3 regions of the Micromonospora sp. NPDC048887 genome follow, and region 3 is predicted to be linked to each of the others. Evidence: riboswitches for the same ligand, from Rfam matches in the RefSeq annotation. Region 3 holds a riboswitch; each other region holds the start of a gene.

Region 1 (7,002 bases), on a different contig from region 3:
GACCGGATTGCGGTGGGTAGCCGCGCTGCTGGTCTTCGCCTTCCACGCCGGCACCATGGGGATCATCGCCGAGCCGCACCTGAAGCCGGTGATGGACAAGGCGTTCAGCCTCGGCCTCTCCGGTGTGGAGTTCTTCTTCATCCTCAGCGGGTTCGTGCTGGTCTGGTCGTACCGGGACGGGGAACGCGCGTGGACGTTCCTGCGCCGGCGGCTCGCCAAGATCTACCCGAACCACGTGGTGACGTTCGTGGCGGCGCTGGCGATCGCGGCCTGGTTCGCCGACCCGGTCGTGCCCTGGGCGGCGATCGGCAACTTCTTCCTGGTCCAGGCGTGGATCCCGCTGGGCGGCTACTTCTACAGCGTCAACAACGTGAGCTGGTCGCTCTCCTGTGAGCTGGCGTTCTACCTGTGCCTGCCGCTCGTGGTGCCGTGGCTGCGCCGGGCCCGTACCGGGGCGCTGCGGACCGTGCTGGTCGCGGCGCCGCTGCTCATCCTGGCGCTGTGGCCCGGCCAGCACCTGGTGCCGGAGGAGCAGCGGTGGTGGTTCACCCAGATCTTCCCGGTGACCCGGTCGCTGGAGTTCTGGATGGGGGTGGCCGCCGCCGAGCTGATGCGCCGGCACCGCTGGCGCGGACCCAACCTCGCCGCCGCCACCGGCATCTTCGTCGCCACCTGGGTGGTCGCCGCGATGTGGATCCCGGCCGAGTTCTGGGCCGCCCTGCTCGCCGTGGCGTACCTGCTGGTCATCGCCGCCGCGGCGGACGCCGACGTGCGCGGCCGGTCCACCCCGTGGCGGTCCCGGGCGATGGTCTGGCTCGGTGAGGTCTCGTTCGCCTTCTACCTGGTCCACGTGCTGGTCATGGTCACCGTGCTGCGGCTGACCGGGCACTGGGGGACCGGGCTGCCCGGCTGGCGCGGCCCGCTCGCGGTGCTCGGTTTCCTGGTGGTCACGCTCGCGCTGGCCGCCGCGCTGCACCGCTGGGTGGAGGTGCCGATGATGCGCCTGCTCGGCCCGTCCCGCCGGGCCCGCGCGGCGTCGCGCGCACCGGCCGTGCCGGCTCCGCGCGGGCCCGCCGCCACCCCGGCCGCCGACGGCGGCGCGACGTCCGGGACCGGTCCGGCCGAGGGCGTCGAGTACGCCGGGCGGCGTCGCCCGGACTGACACGCGCACACGTCGGCCGGTTGATCCGCGACACGCCGTGCGGCGGTGCGTTGGTGGGGGATCGGCGGTAATTTGTACCCGTGCTTCCGATCGCGCTCACCTGCCCCGTGTGGTGGGTGGCGCGCTGGGCCGCCCGGATGTTCGCCAGTCTCGCCGTGGTCGTCGCCTGCTCGTTCGGCGCCGCCGCGCTGCCGTCCGGTGTCGCCGCCGCTCCGGCTCCGGCGGTCGCCGTCCCGGCGTACCCGGCCGTGGGCGCCTCGGCTGCCGCACGGCCGGAGGCCGACCGCGTGGCCGAGTGGCACGCCCGTCCCGCCGGTGGCCCGGCACCCGCCGCCCGGGTGGCGGTCCCGGGTGACCCGCAGCCGGTCCCGGCCGGCCGGACCGCCGCGCCGGCCGGCCCGCGGGCACCGCCCGCCCGCTGATCCACCCACGGGCCGCGCCCGTTCACCGCACCCACCGCACGTCATCCCCGCACCCGCCACGGCGGCCCAACGGCGCCCGGCGAGGTCGTGCGGGTCCTCCCGCCAGGTCCTTCCCGTGAGGTGCCGACCATGTCGCAGACCGCTCTGTACCACTTCCTCACCTCCGTGCCCGAGGCCGCCGCCATCTGGTCCTTCCTGCTGCTGCTCGCCCTCGGCCTGCTCGCCGCGCTCGTGGCCCGGCCCGACCGCGACGCCGCGCCGGAGGCCGCCGCCGAACCGGCCGACGCCGCCCGCCGCGACGACCTGATCCGGTACGCCGAGGAGGTGGCGGTGGCCGCCGCCGGGGCCGCCCAGACCGCCCGGCGCCGCCGGGAGCAGTGGCTGGCCGCGCAGGACGAGGCGGACCGGGCGTGGACCGCGTACGACGAGGCGGACGCCGCCGCCCGACGCCTGGCCGGCACCGCCGCGCTGGCCGCCCCGCGCACACCCCGAACCCCCGCGGAGTACGCGACCCGGGAGCGCTGGCTGCGCCACGCCGCCATGACGGCGCACTGGCGGGGCGACCTGAGCGCCCGCCAGCTCGCCGACGTGCTGGCCCGCCGCAACGGCTGGGATCCGCGCCGGCACCCGGCCGACCAGGAGATCGTGCTGGCCCGCATCGTCCGGGACGGGCGCCGGGCCGGGTGGGAGAGCGCCGCCGCGCGGGAGCGGCAGTCCTGGCGGGACGCGGAACTGGCCGCCGAGGCCGCCCGTACGCTCGCCGCCGAGGCGTACGCGGCCACCGCGGCGCTGTGGCCCGCCCCGGCGTACCGGAGCGCCGCGACGAACCCGCTGCCGGTGCCCGCGCCGGTGCGGCGTGCCAGGTGGCGTCCGGCCCGGGTGGGCTGAGACGGGCGTCTCGACCGAATCGTTACCCGCGATGTTTGCGGGCCCGGGGACCCGGGCCGTCGAATCGGGCGCCGGGCGCAGAACGGGCCATCGAGTCACGCGACTGCGGGCCGGCTGCTCGCAGTCTGTCCGCTTTCCGCCGCCGGGTGACGTGAAAACCGCTTGTCCCATCGAGTGAAGTCAGTAACCGGCTGTTCCGAAATCCGTTACCGCAGATCACGTTTACGCAGGTCGGGACGTTTGGCAGGGGGCAATACCGGCCGGTAGTGTCGGCGCGTCGATGCGGTAACCGATCGCCGACGGCGACGCCGCACCGACCCGCCTAATCGTGTCTCACGAACCGGGGACCCATAAGCAACATCGGGGTGAATCCGCGGGCCCACGGCCCGTGGTAGGGCGTACTTCCCGCCCGAATCCGTCAGCTAACCCGGTCGGCGGTCACGGAAGGAGTACCGACCTCGTGCCCACCCCCCGATCGTCCCCCCGCCTCCACGGCAACGCGGTGCCCGCGCTCGCCTGACGCGCGACCGCAACCGCCCCCCTGGGCGCCCGGCGTCACGGGCGTTCCCGATCCCCCGGCCATCCGGCCCCGCCAGCACGCGTGAGTTCCTCCGCGTGCCGGGCCGGCGTGCGCCGCTCACGCCCCGTGGAGGATTTCGTGAAGCACCACCTGAAGCGTCAGCTACGACGGATCGTCACCGAACGCCCGTACCAGATCATCGCCGGATCGGCCGCCGCGCTCGTGCTGGCCGCCGGTGCCGGCACCGTCGCCACCGCCGGTGACGACGCGCCGGTCCAGGAGAACACCGCATCGGTCGCCGAACTCGGCGCCGCCCGCCTCGGCGAGCAGCCCGCCAGCCGCGGCGAGGCCCGGATCGCCGTCCCGCAGGCGTCGCCCAGTGCCTCGGCCGCGCCGAGCGCGTCGCCCAGCGCGTCGGCGTCGGCGAAGGCGGCGGCGGACCCGGACACCACGGCGAAGGCGAAGCCGAAGCCGCCGTCGAGCAGGTCGCTCGACTACGACTACCAGGCGCAGATCAACTACTTCTACTGCGGCCCGGCCGCCGTGCGCAACGCGCTCAGCGCCGCCGGCATCGAGCGCAGCCAGGACGCGCTCGCCGGTCCGCTCGGCACCACCGAGATGGGCACCAACTCGGCCGAGGACACCACCCGGGTGCTCAACCAGCAGGTCAAGGGCAACCCGTACCGGACCCGCATGATTCCCGCCGGCTCCGCCAGCCCGGCTCAGATGGACCGGCTCCAGGCCGACGTGGTCGAGGCGATCAGCAACGGCCGCGCGGTCGTGGCGAACGTCGCCGGCACCGTCACCGACACCAACGGCGGCTGGCACTCGTTCCCCGGTGGCCACTACGTCGCGGTGGTGGGCTACAAGAACGACGGCCGGATGGTGCGGATCGCCGACTCGGCCGACCCGTCGCTGCCGTCGTACTGGGTCACCACGATCGACCTGGCGCACTGGATCGCCAGCCGCGGCTACTCCGCCTGACCCGTCCGCAAACCCGAAGGCCGGCACCCCCCGGGGGGTGCCGGCCTTCCCCGTCCCACCACCGCCCTCGTTGATCTTGCACTTTCGGCCCTTCCATAGCGGGGCAACACGGGCATCGGCGGGGCCGCAACTGCAAGATCGACGGGCGGGGGTGAGGGCGGGGCGGGACCGAGGTGGGGTGGGTTCGGTGTCGCGGGGGCGGGGCGGGCGGTGGCAGACTGCGCCAATGGGCGATACGACGGGTGACCGGCATCTGGTTCTCCTGCACGGCATGGGCGCCACCGGTGAGGTGTGGCTGCCCTGGGCGCCGCTGCTGGAGCGCCGCTGGCCCGGCCGCTGGCTCGCCAGCGATCTGGCCGGTCACGGCTGGTCGCCGCCGCTGCACGGCTACTCGTTCGAGGCCCTGGCCCAACGCGTGGCCGACGGGCTCGGCCCGGTCCGGCTCGGCCCCGACGACCGGCTCGTGCTGCTGGGGCACTCGCTCGGCGGGGTGGTGGCGCTGGCGCTCGCCGCCCGGCAGCGGGGTCTTCCGATCGACGCGGTGGTGGGCCTCGGCATCAAGGCGGTCTGGTCCCCGGCCGAGCTGGCGAAGTCGGCGGAGCTGGCCGCCCGGCCGGTCACCTGGTTCGCCACCCGCGACGAGGCGGCCCGGCGCTACCTGCGGGTATCAGGGCTGGCCGGACTGTTCGCCCCGGACCATCCCGTGGTGGAGGCGGGGCTGCGGCGGGAGGACGGCCGCTGGCGGCTCGCCATGGACCCGGCCGCGTTCGCGGTCGGGGAGCCCCGGCTGCCGGCGCTGCTGGCCGCCACCGACGTGCCGGTGCTGCTGGCCCGGGGCGAGCTGGACCCGATGGTGACCGACGCGCAGCTCAAGGAACTGGGCGTGCCGGTTGCCACGCTGCCGGGGCTGGGCCACAACGCGCACGTCGAGGACCCGGCGGCGGTGCTCGCCCTGCTCGACCCGTACCTCTGACCTGGCCTACACCACGGCGCGCGGCGCCGGGACCGCCCAGCCGGGTTCCAGCTCCCGGCGGGCGGCGGCGAGGAACGCCTCGGCGTAGGCGTCGGCGGGGAAGTCGCCCAGGTAGCGCGTCCGCGCGGCCCAGCGCTGCGCGGCCTTCGGGTCGGCGTCGAGCAGGTCGGTGAGCACCTCGTCCACGTTCGACATGTCCCGCCGCAGCACGTAGCCGGACGCCGCGAGCGGGAACCGCTCGACGAAGTGCTCGCCGTCGGCGCCGGTGTCGGTGACCGCGTACGGCTTGCCGGAGTAGAGCCAGTCGGAGATGACCCCGGAGACGTCGGAGACCAGCGCGTCGGCGCGGTTGACGCACTCGGTCAGCGTCAGCTCGCGGGCCGCTGCGGCACCCCACAGGTGCGGCCGGCCGGTCTTCGCCCGGTCGGCGGCGAGCAGTTCGGTGAGCCGGGCGAGCTGACGGGCCGAGGCCGGGTTCTTGCCGGTGTACGGGTGGGCGCGCAGGATCACCGCCACCTCGCGGTCGATCAGCCGGCGGATCAACGTCTCGGCCACCGGCAGCGAGCAGTAGTTGGCGTCGGCGTGGTGCCCGGTCCAGGTCGGGGTGTAGAGCACAGTGGGGTGCGCCGACGGGGTGACCGGCTCCCGGCGTACCTCGATCGCCTCGACCTGGGGACGGCCGACCACGACGAACTTGTCGGCGGGGATCTCCACGCCGGCGCGGGCGTACCTGTCGACAGCCGCCTGCCCGGCCACGAAGATCTTGTCGAAGATGGCCGAGACCGGGTTGGCGCTGGGGGCCTTGTCGCTGTCGCCGTGGTGCAGCTGCACGTGGGTGAGCTGGTTGAACCGGATCAGGTGGGCGTTCTTCGCGCCGTGGTTGACGTAGAACGCCACGCGCAGGCTCGGCACCAGCGCCTCGTCCAGCGCCTTCAGCGTGGGGCAGAGGACCACCGGGGCGCGGGTGGCGGCGGCCACCGCGGGCAGGAGCTCCGGCTCGCGCAGCACCACCACGAACGGGCGCCCGATCCGTTCCAGGTACGGCAGCCACATGGTGACCTGATATTCCGAGCCGGGCGGCGCGGAGAAGTGCAGCACGAACTCGGGCTGGTGGCGGCGCAGCGCCCGGCCGACCGGGCCACCGCCGGCGGGCGGCCGGAACCGCCGCCGGGCGAGGTCCAGCGCGACCGCCCCGCACCCGGCACCCACCAGCAGTGCGGCGGCCAGCGCCGTCCAGGCCGGCAGCGCCAGGACGGCGGCGAGCGCCACCACGGCGAGCAGCACCAGCAGCGCGTCGCCGAGCCGGGCCGCGACCACAGGTGTCCAGGTGCGGACCGGGAGGTTGGCCGCGCGGAGCTCCAGCGCGCCGGCCTGCCGCAGCGGCCCGACCAGCAGCACCAGCCCGAGCAGCACCAGCGCGGTGGCGGCCAGCACCGGGTCGAAACCGTCGTCGAGACGGCGGGCGTAGCCGACCAGGATGCCGGCGGCGACGAGCACCGTCTCGGCGAGGCCGTCGGCCGACGGCCGGACCCGGCGCTCCCACGCGGTCGCGGCGAGCGCCGCGACGGCCAGGGCCAGGCCCCAGCCGGTGGCCCCGGTGAGTGCCACGACGAGGAAGGCCAGCACCGCCAGCCCGGTGGTCAGCACCCGGGCGAGCAGCTTGCGGACCAGGTCACCACGCATCTGGTACGTCCCGTCGGATTCAGGCGTCGGCGGACAGCTCGGACCGCTCCGGGCCCGGCTGGGCCGGTACCGCGGCGGCCTGCTCGCCCGGGGCCCGGCGCACGTCGACCACCTGGCCGGTCAGGTCGGAGATCAGCACGTCCAGGGACGCCTGCGCGACCGCCTCGGAGGAGAGCAGGGTGTGCTCCGGCTCCTCGCCGAACGCCCGCGTCCGCATCGGGGTGGCGGTGCGCTCCGGGTTGACGCAGTTGACCCGTACGCCGAACTCGGCCCACTCGTCGGCGAGCGCCTGGGTCAGGTTGACCAGCGCGGCCTTGGTGGCCGAGTAGAGCGCGTAGCGGGCCCGGCCCCGGGTGTACGAGCTGGACGT
Region 2 (7,002 bases), on a different contig from region 3:
AACGCGTCCGACGCGCTGGACAAGCTGCGGCTGGAGTCGCTTGTCGACAAGGAGCTGTCGGCCGACACCGCCGACCTGCACGTCGAGATCGAGGTCGACAAGGACGCCCGTACGCTCACCGTGCGGGACAACGGCATCGGCATGACCCGCGACGAGGTGGTCCGCCTGATCGGCACCATCGCCAAGTCCGGCACCGCCGAACTGCTGCGCAAGCTGCGCGAGTCCTCCGACGCCGCCGCCTCCCAGGAGCTGATCGGCCAGTTCGGTGTCGGCTTCTACGCCACGTTCATGGTGGCCGACGGGGTGACGCTGCTGACCCGCCGCGCCGGGCAGGCCGGCGGCACCCGCTGGGAGTCCACCGGCGAGGGCACCTACTCGATCGAGGAGGTCGAGGAGGCGCCCCAGGGCACCTCGGTCACGCTGCACCTCAAGCCCGTCGACACCGAGGACAACCTGCACGACTACACGGCCGAGTGGACGATCCGCGAGATCGTCAAGCGGTACTCCGACTTCATCTCCTGGCCGATCCGGATGACTGTCGACAAGCCGGGCGAGGACGGCGCGACCACTCGCGAGGAGCAGACGCTCAACTCGATGAAGGCGCTCTGGGCGCGCTCGCGGGACGAGGTCGACGAGGCCGAGTACAAGGAGTTCTACCGGCACGTCGCGCACGACTGGGCCGACCCGCTGGAGACCATCCACATGCGCGGCGAGGGCACCTTCGAGTACGAGGCGCTGCTGTTCCTGCCCTCGCACGCCCCGCTCGACCTGTTCTCCCCGCAGGGCCGCCGCGGCGTGCAGCTCTACGTCAAGCGCGTGTTCATCATGGACGACTGCGACGCGCTGATGCCCAACTACCTGCGCTTCGTCAAGGGCGTGGTGGACGCGCACGACCTGTCGCTGAACATCTCGCGGGAGATCCTCCAGCAGGACCGGCAGATCCGCGCGGTGCGCCGCCGGCTGGTCAAGAAGGTCCTCGCCACGCTCAAGGACATGTCCGCCGAGTCGTACCGCACGTTCTGGACCGAGTTCGGGCCGGTGGTCAAGGAGGGTCTGCTGGAGGACCCGGACAACACCGAGACGCTGCTGGAGCTGGTGCGCGCCGCCAGCACCCACGACCCGGCCGAGCCGACCACGCTGCGCGCGTACGTGGAGCGGATGCGCGACGGCCAGACCGAGATCTACTACGCCACCGGCGAGAACCGGACCACCATCGAGAACTCGCCGCACCTGGAGGCGTTCCGCGCCAAGGGCTACGAGGTGCTGATCCTCACCGACCCGGTGGACGAGGTGTGGGTCGAGCGGGTCGGCGCGTACGACGGCAAGACGCTGCGCTCGGTCGCCAAGGGCCAGGTGGACCTGGAGACCGAGGAGGAGAAGGAGAAGGCCGAGGCGGAACGGCAGGAGTACGCCGACCTGCTCACCTTCCTCGGCGGCGCGCTCGCCGACAGCGTCAAGGAGGTGCGCCTGTCCACCCGGCTGACCACCTCACCGGCCTGCGTCGTGGGCGACGCGCACGACATGACGCCGACGCTGGAGAAGATGTACCGGGCCATGGGCCAGGAGGTGCCCCAGGTCAAGCGGATCCTGGAGCTGAACCCGGCCCACCCGCTGGTCACCGGGCTGCGCAAGGCGCACGGGGAGGGCGGCGACCCGGCCGCGCTGACCGAGACCGCCGAGCTGCTGTACGGCATGGCGCTGCTGGCCGAGGGCGGCGAGCTGGCCGACCCGGCCCGGTTCACCCGGATCCTGGCCGACCGCCTGGCCCGCGGCCTGTAGCGGTGAGGCGGGGCCCCTTCTCGTCGCGCGGGCGACAAGAAGGGGCCCCGCCTCACAACTGGCCGGGGAAGAACCCGTGCCGGGCCAGCGGCTCGACGATCTGGTGCTCCTCGTACGACAGGTGCGACAGCAGCGTGTCGGTGAGCAGGTCCACCGCCTCCTGGAGCTGGGTGAAGTCGCCGGGCCGGCGGACCAGCTCCACGAGCGCGCGGTCGACGCTCTCCACCACGCCGTGGATCACCACGTGTTCCTCCTCGAGGCGGTCCAGCACGGCGGCCAGCCCGGTCTCGGAGCGGCGCAGGTGCGGGAAGATCGAGGCGTCCTCAAGCCCGTGGTGCTGGGTGACCATGGTGCAGTACGCCGCGCAGTACGCCCCGAGCGTCCAGTTGTTCTGCCGCATGGTCATCTCGTTCAGCGCGGCCCGCGCCCGGCCCGGCGAGACAGTGCCCCGCTTGACCTGTTCCAGCAGGTCGCGCACCTGGGCCAGCTCCTGGCGCAGGTGGTCGTGCACGTCCACCAGGTGCTGCCCAGCGGCCTGTCCCCGGGGCGGGTAGACGTGCCCGGCCGGCGGCGGCGGGGCGCTCGGGCGAGTGGACTCGTCCCAGGGGCGGCGCGCGCTCAGGCGTACCCCCGGGTCCGGGGTGGGCGTGACCCCGAGCGTGCTGGGCGCGCCGGCGGCCTGTTGCCCGGTGGCCGCGCGGGGCTCGGGCGGGGTGCGCTCGGCGGCGACCAGCTCGCGCACGGCGGGCGCGACCTCCTGGCCGAAGATCTGGATCGCGCGCGGCTCGTCGCTGCCGAGGATGAACGTGGTGATGCCGTGCTCCAGCGTGAGCCCGGCCAGTTCCTCGACCCACTGTTCCGGCGGCCCGGCCAGGAAACCGGCCGACGAGCGGGCGAACGTGCCTGTCACGTTGAGCATGCGGCGGATCGCGGCCGGGTCGCGTCCGGCGGCCCGGGCGCCCTCGTCCACCAGCGCGTTCAGGGCGGGCAACTCGTCGGGACCCTTCGGCAGGTACGACAGCGACGGCAGCCAGCCGTCCGCGGCGCGGCCCACCAGGCGCAGCATGCGCGGCTTGTACGCGCCGACCCAGATGCCCACCGGGTGGGCGGGCGCCGGGCCGCGCTTGGCGCCGACCACCCGGTAGTGCTCGCCGTCGAGACGGATCATGCCGCGGTGGTCGGTGTCCCAGACCTCGCGGATCACCCGGATCGCCTCGTCGAGGGCGTCGACGGCCGCGCCGGGGGACAGGCGCCGCCCGCCCGTTGCCTCGATCGCGTCCCAGAAGGCGCCCGCCCCGAGCCCCAGCTCGACCCGGCCGCCGGTGAGCAGGTCCAGGCTGGCGACGCTGCGCGCCAGCACCACCGGCTGGCGCAACGGCAGGTTGAGGACGTTTCCGGCCAGGCGGACGCGTTCGGTGGCGGCGGCCACGTAGGACATCAGCGTCCAGGTGTCCAGGAAACCCGGCTGGTACGGGTGGTCCTGGAAGGTGACCAGGTCCAGTCCGACCTGCTCGCAGAGCCGGGCCAGCGCCACCACCTGGTCCGGCTGCGCGGCGGCGGGGGTGAGGAAGCCGCCGAAGGTCAGCTCGTGTCCGTGATCGGTCATCCGTCCCGCCTCCCGTGATCTTGCCCAGCCCTGCCACGGTAGCGCCCGGTCGCCCGGCCGGGTGAAGGGCATCACAAGAAGTGGACGATCGGCGCAAAGCGCTCCTAGCGTCGGTTTCGTTCGCAGTAGCGGACACCGCGGGCCGGAAACGCCAAATCCCGCCGCCGGCCGCGGTCACCGAACCTCGTGCGGGAGCGGGGGAACCACACGTTCCACGGTGCATCGTCACCTCGGGGTGAAGCCGCCACCGGCGGCCGGGCTCCTCGGCCCGAACCCGACAGCTCACCTCGTCGGCGTGGAGGAATCCACATGGCAACCGAATACTCAGCCCGAAGCCGCCGTACCGCTCTCGGAGCGGTGATGGCCGGCGCCGCCCTCGGCGCCGCGACCCTGTTCGGCTCGGCCGCTCCGGCCAGCGCGGGCGTCAACTGGGACGCCGTCGCACGCTGCGAGTCGGGCGGCAACTGGAAGATCAACACCGGCAACGGCTACTACGGCGGGCTCCAGTTCTCCCGTGCCACCTGGAACGGCTACGGCGGCCAGAAGTACGCCGCCCGCGCCGACCTGGCCAGCCGGTCCGAGCAGATCGCCGTCGCGGAGACGGTGCTGCGCGGGCAGGGCATCGGCGCCTGGCCGGTCTGCGGCAAGAAGGGCGGCTCGGCGAAGAAGAGTTCCGGGCCGGCTGCGGCCGAGAAGCGGTCAGGCGCGAAGAAGGCCGCGCCGCGGCGACCGGCCACGAAGAGGGCCGCGCCGGAGCGGGCCACCACCCTCGTCGCGCCACAGCCCAGGACCGGCACGGGGACGTACCTGGTCCGGCCGGGGGACACGCTGTCGGAGATCGCCGTGGCGCAGCGCGTGGACGGCGGCTGGCGTGCCCTGCACGAGCGCAACCGCGCGGTGGTGGGCGACGACCCGGGGCTGATCTTCCCCGGTCAGCGGCTGCGTCTGCGCTGACCGGTCTCGCGGACGCCCGGCCGGTTCACCCCGGCCGGGCGTCCGCGCCCGCGCGACACGCGTCCCGCCGGTCCGCGACACGCCGCGTTGCCGGTGTCCGGCCTGCTCGCGGCACCGGGACGCGGCCCGCGAGGGCCGGTAGGCGCGATTCGTCGGGGGCGGTTGCTAGGGTCACGGTCCTCGGCCAAGACGTGAAGAAAGCGCTGATATGACCAACGACCCGTTCTCGGCGGCGGCGAGCATCGACGAGCTGCTGACCCGTACGCAGCAGGCGCTCACCGCGATGCGCTCCCGGGCCTCGGCGCACGCCGACGGCGAGGCGGCCGACCTGCTGCGCGCCGAGGGCACGGCCGCCGGCGGCCGGGTCCGCGCCGTCGCCGTCCAGGGTGGCCGGCTGGATTCCGTGACGATCGACCCGGAGCTGGCCGGCGAGCCGCTGGACGTCCTCTGCGGGCACCTCGTCGCCGCCGCCAATGCCGCGCTGTCCGAACTGGACGCCCAGGTCAGCGCATCCGCGCGGGCCGACGCCGACGCGCTCGCCGCCCGGCTGGGCAGCATGGGCGACCAGGCCGAGCTGTTCGGCCGCGCGATGCACGAGGCGGCTGCGCGGATCCACCGCGACCGCGGCACCGCGTCCCAGGGCGCCCGCCCGGCCTGACGAACCGGGTGCCCACCCGGACGACGCGGCGAAGCGCCCGGCTCGACGCGACGCCGTCCGGCAAGCCGCGATGCCGTCCGGCCAGGCGCCGTGAGGGGCCCGGCCGGGCATGACGAGGCGGCCGGCCGTCGGGAGGACGACGACCGGCCGCGCTACGCCACGGTCAGCTCAGGGTGACCGCGGTGTCGTCGACGACGAAGGACGTCTGCAACGAGCTGTCCTCCACGCCGCTGAACGAGATGGTCGCCGTGGTGCCGGCCAGCGACGAGATGTCGAAGGACCGCTGCACGTAGCCGGTGGCCTTGTTCAGGTTGGAGTAGGTGGCCAGCGTGGTGCTGCCCGCCTTGACGGTGAGCTTGTCGTACGCGGTGCTGGTGGTCGACTCCGCGCTGTCGATGTGCAGCCAGAAGCTCAACGTCGCGCGGCATCCGGCCGGGATCGTCACCGACTGACTGAGCGTGTCGGTGTGCGACGAGCCGTACCCGTCCAGCCACGCCTTGTACGAGCCGCCGTGCGCGGCCTGGCCGCTGTCGGTGGTGATGACGCCGGACGAGGCGCTCCAGCTCACGTTGCCCGACTCGAAGCCCGGGTTGGCGAGCTTGTTGCCGGAGCAGCCGCCCGACGGCGGGGTGGTCGTGGTGCTCGGGGTGGGCGTCGGGCTGCCGCCGGAGCAGGTCGGGTCACCGGACTGGGCGGGCACGCTCACCGCGTCCCAGGCCGCCTTGACCGTGTTGAACTCCGTGCAGCTGCCCGGGTAGAGGTTCTTCGCCGCCTGCAGCGTCCAGGTGCGGTACTTCAGGTACGACGAGGACGAGGTCTTCAGGAGCATGCCGTTGTACATGATCTTGATGGCCTTCTGGATGCCCAGGCCGGTCACACTGCTGCCGTTGCAGGTCGAGCTGGACGGCTGCCCGTTCGTCGGGCTGCTGCCGTTCGCCAGCAGGTAGAACCAGTGGTTGCCCGGCCCGGCCGCGGCGTGCACCTCGGTCGACGGGATGCTGCTGGAGTAGCAGTTCGGGTCGCCGAGCGCCGACGGGTTGTACATGTTGCGGATCGGGCCGGAGCCGACCAGGTTGATCTTCTCGCCGACCAGGAAGTCCGGCGCGTCGTAGCTGGACGGCTCGTTGGCGAACCACTCGGTGGCCGCGCCGAACGTGTCCGCCACGAACTCCTGCGTGCCGCCGCCGGAGATGCCGCCCGGGGTGTTGTCGTCGATGCCGTGGCCGATCTCGTGCGCCACCACGTCCAGCGAGCCGATCCACTGGCCGGCGGTGTTCTTGCCGATCTGCACCTGGCTGCCGTCGTAGTAGGCGTTCTGGTCGTTGAGGCCCACCCGGATCGGCCAGTAACCGCCGTTGCCGTTGGCGCCGTTGCGGCCCAGCCACTGGGCGAGCATCTTGTGCTCGGTCTGCGCGGAGAACAACGCGTCCACGCAGCCGGTCTCCTTGTTGGTGCCGGTGCCGTTGCCCCACACGTCGTCGGAGCCGCTGAACGTGGTGTTGTTCGCCGCGTCCTGGCAGCTCAGGTTCGTGACGGTCGGGTCCTTCATGGTGTACGTGGAGCCCGACTGGGTGGTGTTGAGCGTGAGCGGGCTGGGCCCGTTCCAGGTGCCGGTGCCGGTGCCGCGTACGACGTGTTCCTGCTTGCGCAGGACCGCGCCGGTGCGGGCGTCGACGTCGACGGTGAGCCGGCTGGGGCCGTCCGCGCTGGTGCCGCGTACCGTGGTCTCCCAGGCCAGCGCCGGTGCGGCGCCGAGCGTGTAGACCACGAGTGTGGTGCCCTCGACCGCGCTCACGGTCTTGAGCTGTGCGCGCGCCGTCTTCGTGGCGGCGGCCTGGGTGAGCGCGGGCGTGGTGGCGAGGGCGCCGATCGGGCGCTGCTGGGCGACCGAGGCGTACTTCAGGTTGCCGGCGGAGTCCGTGGCGAGCACGAAGTCGCCGCCGACCACCGGCAGTCCCTTGTAGGTGCGCTCGTAGGGAACGTACTGGGTGCCCTCGGAGGAGAT
Region 3 (7,002 bases):
CGGTCCGGTCACCCGGGGCCGAACCGTCGAACGAGACGGCCCGGTAGTACTCGCCGGGCAGCACCCCGCCGACCGCGTACCGCTGGCCGGCGGCGAACGTGTACTGAAGCGGCGAGATGGTCTGGTACGGGATGGTGTCCGGGTAGGCGGCCTGCTCCGGGTAGGCCCGCCCGTACACCGGGATGGTGGCCTTGCCGGGCCGCGGGGTCACCACGAAGCCGGTGGCCCACTTCGCGGTCGGCGCGGAGGCCGGGTTGAGGAACCACGCCTTCTGGCCGAGATACCAGATCGCCGTCCAGTCACCCTGCCGGCCGGCGAGCGCGTACGTCTGACCGGCCGAGGCGCGGGCGCCGTGGTCGGAGATGTACATCGTGTCCGGCGTGCCGTCCGGGCGCAGCCCGAGGTCGTTGACGAGCGGGGCGTCCAGGCTCGGCGCGGTCCGCAGGATCACCGCCGAGGAGCCGCGCGACGGGCACGGCTCGGCCGGCGGCCTGGGCGTCGGGACGCCCGGCGGCTGCTGGTTGCAGCCGGTGAACGCCGGCCGGTTGGTGGCGAAGTCCGGGTCGATGGTGACCAGGCCGGTCCGCGCGGTGCCGGTGGTGCGGAACGGCGCCTTCATCAGGTCGAAGTAGTGCGACCAGTCCCAGTACGGTCCCGGGTCCCAGTGCATGCCGCCCACCGCGCCGGCGTTGATGCCGGGCACGTTGTCGTGGCCGATGATGTGCTGCCGGTCCATCGGGATGCCGAGCTTCAGCGCCAGGTGGCGCACCAGCTTGGCGGAGGTGCGGTACATCGCCTCGGTGTACCAGGTGCCCTGACCGGCGAAGCCCTCGTGCTCCAGGCCGATGGACTTCGCGTTGACGTACCAGTTGCCGGCGTGCCAGCCGACGTCCTTGGTCTTGATGTGCTGGGCGATGTAGCCGTCCACCGAGCGCAGCGTGTAGTGCCAGCCCAGGTAGTCGGCCCGCTTCACCAGGTCGACGCTCGGGCCGAAGTAGCCCTCGGTGTCGTGGATGACGATGTACTCGATCTTCTGCTGCTTCGGCCGGTCGCCAAGATCGTGGTTGCCGTAGTCACCCGGGTCGTCGCTGAGCTGCTCGTACGGCGCGGGGATCCACTCACAGGCCAGCCGCACCGGGCACTCCAGCCCGTCCGGCCGCTCGGCGTTACGCAAACCGAGCCGGGCCAGCCGGGAGCGGTCCGGCGTCGCGGCGGTGGCGGCGAGCGTGACCCGCTGGCCGTCGTCGGTGGTCCGGCTGGCGCCCTGGCCGAGCTGGTCGTACACCTCGTCGGCGAAGGCCGCCGCGCCGTCGGTGGTGTCCGCGCCGGAGTACCGGGCCACCGCGCCGTACCAGGCCGCCGGGTCGGTGCCGGCGCCGACCGGCCCGCCCAGAGCCTTCTGGTACGACGCCAGCAGCGCCGCGCCACCGCGGATGTTCGCGGCCGGGTCGGTCCGCAGCGTCCCGGCGTCGAGCCCGGTGAGCGCGGCGGCGGCGTCGAGTGTCTGGAGCGAGGCGGGCGGCAGCGGGGCCTCCCGCTCCGGCGTGGCGGCCGTGGCCGGGTCGAGCTTCAGCGGACGGGAGTCGTCGCCGCGCGGGTCCTCGTCCTCGTCCACGTGGGCGCTGCCCGGCATGGCCAGGATGTGCGCGGCGTCGGTCAGGTGCATCGGGCCGTAGCCGCCGCTGGTGCTCGGCTGCCCGGTGTGGGTGTCCCAGCGGGACTCCAGGTAGGAGACACCGAGCAGCACGTTCTGCGGGACGCCGTACTCGGCGGCCGCGGCGGCGTATTGTTGTTGCCTGTCGCTCGCGGGCGGGGACGTGTCCGGCGCGGCGGTCACCGGGCCGGTCGTCGCCAGCGCGGTGGCGGTGGCCACGGCGGCGGCGAGCAGTATCCGTCTGCCCGACGGCGGGGCGGAGAGGTGCATCGAACCTCCTGGACAGGGATGGGGGTCACTGCGTCTCCACCCTCACTCCGCACACCCGTGATGGTCAATACCTTTCCAGTAAGTAATCAGCCGTGAAAGAAAATTTCACCTCCGTCAGTGGTTCGCCGCCGGATCGCGTACGGAGTGTCACGTCGCTGGAAGTTGCGGATCGATAACGGTGGTCCCTACTCTGGTGAATCGTCGGCCGTACGTCTCACCGTCCAACCCGGTCGGTGACGGACCGGCACCGCCGAGTCGCCAGTGGGCGAGCCGGGGAACCAGGTACCTGGGGTGAATCCGCAGCGATGCGGTAGGGCGGCTCCCTTCCCGCCCGAATCCGTCAGCTAACCCGGTAGGCGGAACTGAAGAAGGAGTACGGACGCCGGTGGCACTCCATGCCCCGCGGCCGTCGTCGAGCCGGTCTGTCGACCGGTCCACGGCTGTGCCGCGTACCCGCTGGTCCCGCTTCACCACCGCCCTCGCCGCCCTGGTCGGCACCGCTGTCGTCCTGACCGGTGGCGCCACCGCGGCACACGCCGAACCCTCGGTCGCCGAGATCGAGGCCCAGATCGACCGCGACTGGAACAAGCTCGAACCGGTCATCGAACAGGTCAACGCCGTACGCGAACAGCTCGCCGCGCGGCGCGAGCAGGCCGACGCGCTCGGCCGGCAGATCGCACCCCTCCAGGCCCGGGTGGACGCCGCGCTCGGCCAGGTCGGCGGGCTCGCCGCCGACGCCTACAAGGGCGACAACCTCTCCACCGTCAACGCGCTGCTGGGCAGCCGCTCGCCGGGTGACCTGGTCAACGGCCTGGAACTGCTCGACCGCTTCGCGCACCGCCAGCACGAGCAGGTGCGCTCCGTCGCCGCGCTGCGCGACGAACTGGCGGCGAAGAAGAAGCCGCTGGACGAGATGATCGCCGGGCTGGCGCGCACCGAGGCCCAGCTCGCGGCGAAGAAGAAGCAGATCGACGCCGAGATCGCCCGGCTGCAGAAGCTGCGGCTCAAGGTGTACGGCAAGGGCGGCGGCGGCCCGCTGCGCCCGGCGCCCTGCCCGGCCGGCTACCCCGGTGGCGCGGCCGGTGCGGCGGTCAAGTTCGCCTGCGCCCAGATCGGCAAGATCTACGTCTGGGGCGCGGCCGGGCCGGACCACTTCGACTGCTCGGGCCTGACCCTGGCGGCGTGGGCCAAGGGCGGCGTGTCGCTGCCGCACAACGCACGCCAGCAGCACGGCGTGACGAAGCGGGTCAGCCGTGCCGAGCTGCGTGCCGGTGATCTCGTCTTCTACTACGGCGACCTGCACCACGTGGCGATGTACGTGGGCGACGGCTGGGTGGTGCACGCCTCCCAGTCGGGCAAGCCCATCACGATGAAGCGGGTCGACGACGGCGACATCAACAGCTACGGCCGGGTGTAAGGAAGGGCCCCCTCTTAACGCCTCCGGTAGAGGAGGGGGCCCTTCTTAACAACTGCGGGCGTCCGTCAGCGCGTCGGCCAGGTGCGCCAGCTCTGCCAGGACCGGCTCGGCGTCGGGCCGCGCTGCCCCTGGTAACGCGAGCCGTAGACGGCCGAGCCGTACGGGTGCTCGGCCGGCGAGGAGAGCCGGAAGATGCAGAGCTGGCCGATCTTCATGCCCGGCCAGAGCGTGATCGGCAGGTTCGCCACGTTCGACAGCTCCAGCGTGACGTGGCCGGAGAAGCCCGGGTCGATGAATCCGGCCGTCGAGTGGGTCAGCAGCCCCAGCCGCCCCAGGCTCGACTTGCCCTCCAGCCTCCCGGCGAGCTGGTCGCCCAGCGAGATCACCTCAAGCGTGGAGGCGAGCACGAACTCGCCCGGGTGCAGCACGAACGGCTGTCCCTCCGGCACCTCGACCATCGAGGTCAGGTCGTCCTGCTGCTTCGACGGGTCGATGTGTGTGTAGAGATGGTTGTTGAAGACCCGGAACAGCCGGTCCAGGCGTACGTCGATGCTCGACGGCTGCACCAGCGTCGGCTCGAAGGGCTCCAGCGCGAGCGTGCCGGCCTTGATCTCGGAGACCAGGTCGCGGTCGGAGAGCAGCATCCGAACACCATAGCGACCGGTATGGGTGACCTGCGTGTCGCACTACATCTTCGTACACGTGTTCGATAGAGTGTCCACATGGCTTCCTGGTCCGAATTCGCCGTCGACGAGCCCCGCCTCGCCGACGAGATCCGCCTCCTGATGCAGCAGTATGGGCCGGGCTTCGGCTACCTCGCCACGGTCCGCGCCGACGGCGGCCCCCGGGTCCACCCGGTCTCCCCGGTGATCACCGCCGACGGGCTCTGGTGCTTCGTCGTCGACTCGCCGAAGCGCCGCGACCTCGAACGCGACGGCCGTTATGCGCTGCACTCGTTCCCGCCGGAGGAGAGCGACGACGAGGCGTACATCGCGGGGCGCGCGCGGCAGGTGACCGACCCGGCCACGGTGACGCGGCTGGCCCGGATCGCCCGCGCGGCGCCACAGGGCGACTGGCGGCTGTTCGAGTTCACTGTCGAGGCGGCGATGCTGACCCGGCGCGACCCGGTGGCCCAGCCCGGCGCCGCCCCGCCGCAGGTGCGGGTGTGGCTCGATCCGCGCGGGGCCGAACCGGCCCGGCGTGACCCGGTCGCCGCCGAGGGCCTTCGCGGCCGGCACGGCTTCGACACCCGCCGCCCGGCCGCCTGACCCGGTCCACGACGAACGGTGCCGGCCCGTCCGAGGACAGGGCCGGCACCGGTGTACGCGGTACGACGGTCAGGCTGCGCGGTAGGCGTTCCACGCGGTGAGCATGCGGCTCGCCTGGCCAGCGGTGAACTGGTACATGCAGGAGTCGTACGTGTAGTCCATGAAGTTGGTGATCGGGTCCTTGCCGGCGGTCGAGCAGGTGTCCCGGCCGGTCGGGCACTGGTACGCCGGGGACGCCTCGGCCGGGGTGTCGGAGACGCTGTCGCCCGAGCCGGAGCAGCCGCCCTGGAAGGTGTGGTAGAGGTTCAGCCAGTGGCCGACCTCGTGGGTGCCGGTGTCACCCTGGTTGTAGTTGGTCGCGGTGCCGCCGGGCAGCGACTCGTTGAGCACCACCACGCCGTCCATCTTGTCCAGCGTCCGCTTCGGGAACGTCGCCCAGCCCAGCAGGCTGTCGCTCAGCTCGCCCAGGTAGATGTTCAGCGTGTTCTTGCCGCCCTCACGCAGCGAGGTCTTCATCGAGCGCTCGGCGGAGGAGCCCTGCACGATCGGGTACCACGACGGGTTCGTCACCCGGTTGATCTTCGTGAGCTGGAACCCGAACGCGGTGGCGGCGCCGCCGGTCGAGCCCGCGTACGACTGGTTCAGCACGGTGATCTGCTGGTTGATCATCGAGTCGGTGATGTTGCCACCGGCCCGGGTGCTGTTCTCCTGGATGACGTGCACGACGACCGGGATCGTCACGGTGGCCAGCGGGGCCACGGCGCCGGTCCGGAAGTTGGCCCGCTCGCGCTGCGCGGCGGCGAGGTCGGCCTCACGGTCACGGACCTGCTGGGCGGTCAGGTGGTTGGGGTCGAGCTTGGCGTTGCCGCCCTTCGCGACGCGGGCGTTCGCGTGCTCGTCGGCGTGGGCGTCGGCCGGCTCGGCGCAGGTGCCGGCCGGGGCGGCCGAGAAGGCCGAAGCAGCGGGGACGACGCCGACGGCGGCGGTGCTGAGCAGCAGCGCGAGGGTCGACGTCGCGACACCGGCGGTACGCCGGGTCAGCAGGTTGGGACGGAGTCCCATGGGCCCACCTCTTTCTGACGGCGTGCCAGGGGGTGTGTCACGCCGGTTCGGAAACGTGGGGCAGACGTTACATCCCATCGACGCATTTGAGAACGCCCATACGTTTCCGACGTGCAACTTCGCGCGGGCCGGCTCCGGTGGGTGCTTGACTCACTCCAGTTCGGGGAGGTGGCGGGGTCAACCGCCCGCCGACGCCGCCACCTCGTCGAGGTGGGGCGCGCACCTGACTGCACGGGAGCGGTGACCTTCAGGTAGAGTGGTGCCGCCTGCGGGTGTAGTTCAATGGCAGAACATCAGCTTCCCAAGCTGACAGTGCGGGTTCGATTCCCGTCACCCGCTCCAAGTGTAAGGCCCCAGCTCAGGACAGGTTCCTGGCTGGGGCCTGTTCGTGTGCTGCCGCTCCGTGCCCGGCGCCTCGGCGACGGTCGCGGAGCGGCTGAGGCGCCTCGCCGGCGGAAGCGCCCCGGCTCCGGGACGGCGAAGACCGTCGACAGCCGCCGGGCCTGTGGAGGGGGCGGGAGGTCGTCCCGCTTGCGTTGACTCCGGCAAGCCGAGAGGGTCGCCGCCCGGCCGCCAGAGTCCCCACTTGCCTCGAAGTGTGCTTCCCGGCGGCGGCCAGGGGAAGTTGCGGGCAGGTGAGACCCTGCTGACGTGCCTACCGCGCATACCTTGAGCGTCGCGATCTCAGTTTTCGCCGCGATCCTTTCTGTCGTCAGCCTCGGCATCTCTGTTCTGATTTATGGACGACAGAGAACCAGGCTCGGTGTCCGGGTGGGGTGGGCGGTGGGAAGGTATCCCGATGGCACTCTTACCCGAGGACTGCAGTTTGAAGTAGCCAACGACGGTCCGGCCGCCGTTCAGATTTCGAGCATCGTCCTTCGGGCGGGCTCCACACTGGGCAGCTCCATGTCCGGGGGGTTGATGATCGGGCCGGATCTCCCGGTCACCATCGAGGGCCACCACTCGCAGAGCTGGACGCTCTTCGTGCCTTCCATGCTGGCCTCGATGACTGAAAGAGACATGTTGTCCCGCCAGTTCAAGGTCTCGGTGTATCACGACGGAGGGCAGCCGGCCATGCTTCGTTTCTCCGGGTATGACTTCGGTGCCGACCTGCGAAAATACAAGGAAATGACGGCGAAGCACGGCAGTCCGCCGACCGTGGAATTGACCTAGCGACTCGATGGGTCAGGTAGACGACTGGTCGTCGCCGTTGCCCGGGGTAGCAGATTCCGAAGTTCCCGCACGATGCTCTCCTTCGGGTCCTCCCCCGCCTCGACATGACCTCCCGGCAGGTCCCACACATTGGGGTAGTGACGGCGTGGCCGTCAGCG

The links. A riboswitch is a leader RNA that binds a small molecule or an ion and turns the genes downstream of it on or off. The one in region 3 is predicted to bind cyclic di-AMP.
Region 1: another riboswitch for cyclic di-AMP. It lies ahead of AB0C17_RS08130 (C39 family peptidase); the one in region 3 lies ahead of AB0C17_RS11375 (NlpC/P60 family protein).
Region 2: another riboswitch for cyclic di-AMP. It lies ahead of AB0C17_RS21470 (transglycosylase family protein); the one in region 3 lies ahead of AB0C17_RS11375 (NlpC/P60 family protein).

What each region holds. Positions count from the first base shown of each region.
Region 1 is NZ_JBEZGA010000004.1:80,971-87,972, forward strand. It holds gene AB0C17_RS08115 (acyltransferase) at 1-1,162, shown strand, start outside; gene AB0C17_RS08120 (hypothetical protein) at 1,243-1,584, shown strand; gene AB0C17_RS08125 (hypothetical protein) at 1,714-2,472, shown strand; cyclic di-AMP (ydaO/yuaA leader) riboswitch at 2,782-2,924, shown strand; gene AB0C17_RS08130 (C39 family peptidase) at 3,119-3,976, shown strand; gene AB0C17_RS08135 (alpha/beta hydrolase) at 4,203-4,949, shown strand; gene AB0C17_RS08140 (CDP-glycerol glycerophosphotransferase family protein) at 4,956-6,632, opposite strand; gene AB0C17_RS08145 (bifunctional cytidylyltransferase/SDR family oxidoreductase) at 6,652-7,002, opposite strand, start outside.
Region 2 is NZ_JBEZGA010000014.1:86,839-93,840, forward strand. It holds gene htpG (molecular chaperone HtpG) at 1-1,779, shown strand, start outside; gene AB0C17_RS21465 (LLM class flavin-dependent oxidoreductase) at 1,832-3,385, opposite strand; cyclic di-AMP (ydaO/yuaA leader) riboswitch at 3,551-3,696, shown strand; gene AB0C17_RS21470 (transglycosylase family protein) at 3,695-4,339, shown strand; gene AB0C17_RS21475 (YbaB/EbfC family nucleoid-associated protein) at 4,548-4,997, shown strand; gene AB0C17_RS21480 (M4 family metallopeptidase) at 5,161-7,002, opposite strand, start outside.
Region 3 is NZ_JBEZGA010000005.1:314,965-321,966, reverse strand. It holds gene AB0C17_RS11380 (peptidoglycan recognition family protein) at 1-1,924, opposite strand, end outside; cyclic di-AMP (ydaO/yuaA leader) riboswitch at 2,163-2,298, shown strand; gene AB0C17_RS11375 (NlpC/P60 family protein) at 2,310-3,341, shown strand; gene dcd (dCTP deaminase) at 3,407-3,985, opposite strand; gene AB0C17_RS11365 (pyridoxamine 5'-phosphate oxidase family protein) at 4,064-4,609, shown strand; gene AB0C17_RS11360 (zinc metalloprotease) at 4,679-5,671, opposite strand; tRNA gene AB0C17_RS11355 (tRNA-Gly) at 5,940-6,013, shown strand; gene AB0C17_RS11350 (hypothetical protein) at 6,323-6,844, shown strand; partial or broken gene AB0C17_RS11345 (NUDIX domain-containing protein) at 6,841-6,978, opposite strand.